2 regions of the Streptomyces sp. NBC_00354 genome follow, and region 1 is predicted to be linked to the other one. Evidence: riboswitches for the same ligand, from Rfam matches in the RefSeq annotation. Region 1 holds a riboswitch; the other holds the start of a gene.

Region 1 (2,194 bases):
ACCAGCTTGCGCGGCGGGTTCGAGGCGGCGCGCTCGGCGGCGGCCTCCAGGGCGGCGCGGCCCACGAACTCGCCCTCCTTCTCGAACTTCACGACCCGGCCCAGCCCCGCGTCGAACGGGGTGAGGGAGGTGGTCAGCTCGTGCCCGTACAGCGGCATGCCCGCCTCCAGGCGCAGGGTGTCGCGGCAGGACAGGCCCGCCGGGACCAGGCCGACGCCCTCGCCGGCCTTGGTCAGCGCCTGCCACAGCTCGACGGCGTGCTCGGGGGCGACGAACAGCTCGAAGCCGTCCTCGCCCGTGTAGCCCGTACGCGCGATCAGCGCGGGCACGCCCGCGACGGTGCCCGGCAGGCCGGCGTAGTACTTCAGGCCGTCCAGGTCGGCGTCCGTGAGGGAGGCGAGGATGCCGGGGGACTCCGGGCCCTGCACGGCGATCAGTGCGTACGCGTCGCGGTCGTCGCGGACCACGGTGTCGAAGCCGGCGGCGCGCTCGGTCAGGGCGTCCAGGACGACCTGGGCGTTGGAGGCGTTCGCGACGACCATGTACTCGGTCTCGCCCAGGCGGTAGACGATCAGGTCGTCGACGATCCCGCCGTCCTCCCGGCAGATGTGCGTGTAGCGGGCGCGGCCGACGCCGACGGTAGAGATGTTGCCGACCAGCGCGTAGTCCAGGGCCTTGACGGCCTCCGGGCCGGTCAGCGTGATCTCGCCCATGTGGGACAGGTCGAAGAGACCGGCCTTGGTGCGGACGGCGTTGTGCTCGTCGCGCTCACTGGCGTACCGCAGGGGCATGTCCCAGCCCGCGAAATCGGTCATGGTCGCACCGAGCGATCGGTGCAGCGCATCGAGGGCGGTCAGGCGGGGGGCAGTGCTCATGGGTGTGGCTCCCGGGTCCCAGGGCATGACATGACGAGGACGATCCTCCCCATCTGTCATCGGAACCTGAGAGGTTCGCCGAGAGTTCCCGGTCGGACCCGGGGAACCTCGACTTGCACCTTGGGTGGAGCGCACGCGGATGCCGTCGTGAGGGACGGCGGCGCGGCTCGCTTTTCAGATCTGCCTCATCCACGCGGTACGGGGCCTGAGAGATTCAAGGGAGGAACTTGCTCCTTCGGCGCCCGGGCACGGCCTCACGGCCTGCCGGGACTCTCCCGCGCGGATTCAAGCGGCCGGTATGCAGTTGGTCCAGATGGCGCACATCATTGCATGCCGTCCGGGTGATCGGGCGGTCGGGCCCGAAAGAACGTACGGACCGGTGAGACGGCCGGGAAGCGCAGGCCGGAACCGGGCGCAGCCGGATTACCGTCTCTTTACACTCAGTGGGCATGAGGGGCCCTGCGGCCCGATGGGGGAAGGCGATCACTGTGCGGAGATTCGGAGTGCTGGCGGCGACCGGGACGGGAGCCGTGGACGGAGTGCCGGCGGCGCGGCGGGCGCGCTCCATCGGCGGTCCCGTGCGCGACCTGCGCGGCCGGGGGCCGCACGGACCGCAGTGGCTCGGCTTCGCCGAAGGGGACATCGTCGTGGTGTCCGGCCTGCCGGGCGGCGGCAAGAGCACGCTGATCAAGCGGGCCGCGCAGGACGGCGGCATCGACTCCCAGGACGTGCGCGAGCGCTGGGAGCGGCGGATGCCGCGGGCGCTGCCGTACGCGGTGTACCGGCCGCTGGTCCGCTGCGCGCACTACTGGGGGCTGTGGCGGACGCTGCGTTCCGGGGCCTCGGCGGTGGTCCACGACTGCGGGACGCAGAGCTGGGTGCGCAGCCTGCTGGCCACGGCCGCGCGGCGGCGGGGCCGGGGGCTGCACCTGCTGCTGCTGGACACCACCCCCGAGGAGGCCCTGTCCGGGCAGGCGGCGCGGGGGCGCGGGGTGTCGGCGTACGCCTTCGCCCGTCATCGCGGCGCGGTGGCCCGCCTGCTGCGCGAAGCGGAATCGGGCCGCCTCCCCGCGGGCTGCACGTCGGCGGTCCTCCTGGACCGCGGCGCGGCCGCCTGCGTGACCCGCATAGCGTTCCGGCAGGACCCTTCCTAGCTCCGCCGGCGTTCGAGGCGCCGGGGTCCGGGGTCCGGGGGCGGAGCCCGCGGCAGCGAGGTCGGCCCGAGCCGTTAACCTCGGGCCGACAGCGTGGGGCGGAAAACACAGCGGAGGCGTACATGCAGGGCGGCGGCTGGCCGGACAACGAGCTGGAGCAGGTGC
Region 2 (2,194 bases), 4.1 Mb from region 1:
GCGGCGACCTCGGCGGCCTTGCCGGGCACCCGGGCGGTGAGCGTGTCGAAGTACGAGCCGTGCACGAGCTCGACCCCGCCGGCCGTCAGACCGGCCGCGAGCAGGGCCGCGTAGCGGTGCGTACGGCGGGCGATGGTCCGCAGCCCGTCCGGACCGTGGTAGACGGCGTACATGCCGGCCATGACGGCGAGCAGCACCTGCGCGGTGCAGATGTTGCTGGTGGCCTTCTCGCGGCGGATGTGCTGCTCACGGGTCTGCAGTGCCAGGCGGTACGCCTTGTTGCCGTCCGCGTCCACGGAGACGCCGACGAGGCGGCCCGGCAGCGAGCGGGCGTGCTTGTCCTGGACGGCCATGTAGCCGGCGTGCGGGCCGCCGAAGCCCATCGGGACGCCGAAGCGCTGGGTGGTGCCGACGGCGATGTCCGCGCCGAGCGCGCCCGGGGAGGTCAGCAGGGTCAGGGCGAGCAGGTCGGCGGCGACGGCGACGATCGCGCCGAGGCCGTGCGCCTGGTCGATGACCGGCTTGATGTCCCGCACGGCACCGGAGGCGCCCGGGTACTGGAGGAGCACACCGTAGACACCGCGCTCCGCGACCTCGGCCGGGATCCCCTCGGACAGGTCGGCGACGACGATCTCGATGCCGATCGGCTCGGCGCGGGTCTCGATCACGGCGATGGTCTGCGGCAGCGCGTCGGCGTCGACGAGGAAGATGTTCCCCTTGGACTTGCCCACGCGGCGGGCCAGGGTCATGGCCTCGGCGGCCGCGGTGCCCTCGTCGAGCAGGGAGGCGCCGGAGGTCGGCAGGCCGGTGAGGTCCGCGACGACGGTCTGGAAGTTGAGGAGCGCCTCGAGGCGGCCCTGCGAGATCTCGGGCTGATAGGGCGTGTACGCCGTGTACCAGGCCGGGTTCTCCATGACGTTGCGCAGGATCACCGGCGGCGTGAAGGTCCCGTAGTAGCCGAGGCCGATCATCGGCGTCAGGACCTGGTTGCGGTCGGCGAGCGAACGCAGCTCGGCCAGCACCTCGGCCTCGGTCAGCGCCTCGGGCAGGTTCAGCGCCTCGGCGCTCTTGATCACATCCGGTACCGCGGCGGCGGTCAGTTCGTCCAGCGAGCCGTAGCCCACGTGGGCGAGCATCTTCGCCTGCGCCTCGGCATCCGGGCCGATGTGGCGCTGCTCGAAGGGGATCCCTCGCTCCAGCTGGGAGAGCGGAATGCGGTTGGCGGTCATGTACGGAGGCCTCCTGGGTCGTACGACCTGCGAGGGGTACCACGGCGCGGGCACCCGGACGGCCTCCCCCTCTGTCATCTCAACCTGAGAGCTTCACCGGAGTCGCGAGGATGGCCCGCGGATTCCGGCTTTCACCGTCGGTGAGGAGAGGAACCGGCACTGCTCACCCGGTACCTGCCCCTGCTTTCCAGAGTGGCCTCGTCACGTGCGGTACGTATGCCTGAGAGATTCCGGGGAGGATTTGCTCCTTCGGCGCCTCCGTCATGCTCACTCGGAGGACTCTCCCGCACAGGGTCAACAGCCGTCACCCAGCCTACCAGCGAGGTTCTCGGCTCTCCCTCGAGTGGCCCCCACTCCGGAAATGCACTTTTGTAGTCGTTACGGAGGAGTTGCGACCATATGGAGGGACCGTGCAGACCGACATCGATCCGCGCAGCCTGATCGGCCGCAAGGCGTTCGACCGCAACGGAACCAAGATCGGCACCGTCGACGAGGTCTACCTCGACGATGCCACAGGCGTGCCCGAGTGGGCCGCCGTCCGGACGGGCCTGTTCAGCCGGGACGCGTTCGTCCCGCTGGAACCGAGCGAGGTGATCGACGACACCCTGCGGGTCCCCTTCGAACGCTCCCTCATCAAGGACGCCCCGGACTTCGGCGTCGGCCGCCACCTCTCCCCCGAACAGGAGCTGCAGCTCTACCACCACTACGGACTGGACGTCTCCCTCCCGTCGGACATCCAGCGCGACTTCGGCCGCTTGGCGAACGGCGACGACACCCCCTAGCCCTCTTCCGGTACGGGTTCCCCTACCGCGGGTTCCCCTACCGCGGGTTCCCCTACGAGGGGCAGCGGATCGGACGGCTCCAGCTCGGGGTCGTCCACCCGGAAGGTACGCACCCGGCCCGGTGGCGATCCGGGCCGCTCGAACCGCACGGTCACCCTCCCGACCCCGCTGCCCTGCACCCAC

The links. Region 1 has a riboswitch for glycine ahead of gcvT (glycine cleavage system aminomethyltransferase GcvT). Riboswitches for the same ligand answer to the same signal wherever they lie in the genome.
Region 2: linked by a shared signal. The riboswitch ahead of gcvP (aminomethyl-transferring glycine dehydrogenase) and the one ahead of gcvT (glycine cleavage system aminomethyltransferase GcvT) in region 1 are both predicted to bind glycine.

Annotation. Positions count from the first base shown of each region.
Region 1 is NZ_CP107983.1:2,780,661-2,782,854, reverse strand. Features, by position in the region: gene gcvT (glycine cleavage system aminomethyltransferase GcvT) at 1-875, opposite strand, end outside; glycine riboswitch at 1,060-1,163, opposite strand; gene OHT74_RS12120 (AAA family ATPase) at 1,358-2,029, shown strand; gene OHT74_RS12115 (enhanced serine sensitivity protein SseB) at 2,152-2,194, shown strand, end outside.
Region 2 is NZ_CP107983.1:6,886,320-6,888,513, reverse strand. Features, by position in the region: gene gcvP (aminomethyl-transferring glycine dehydrogenase) at 1-1,229, opposite strand, end outside; glycine riboswitch at 1,294-1,425, opposite strand; glycine riboswitch at 1,428-1,526, opposite strand; gene OHT74_RS31620 (PRC-barrel domain-containing protein) at 1,640-2,011, shown strand; gene OHT74_RS31615 (DNA polymerase IV) at 2,008-2,194, opposite strand, start outside.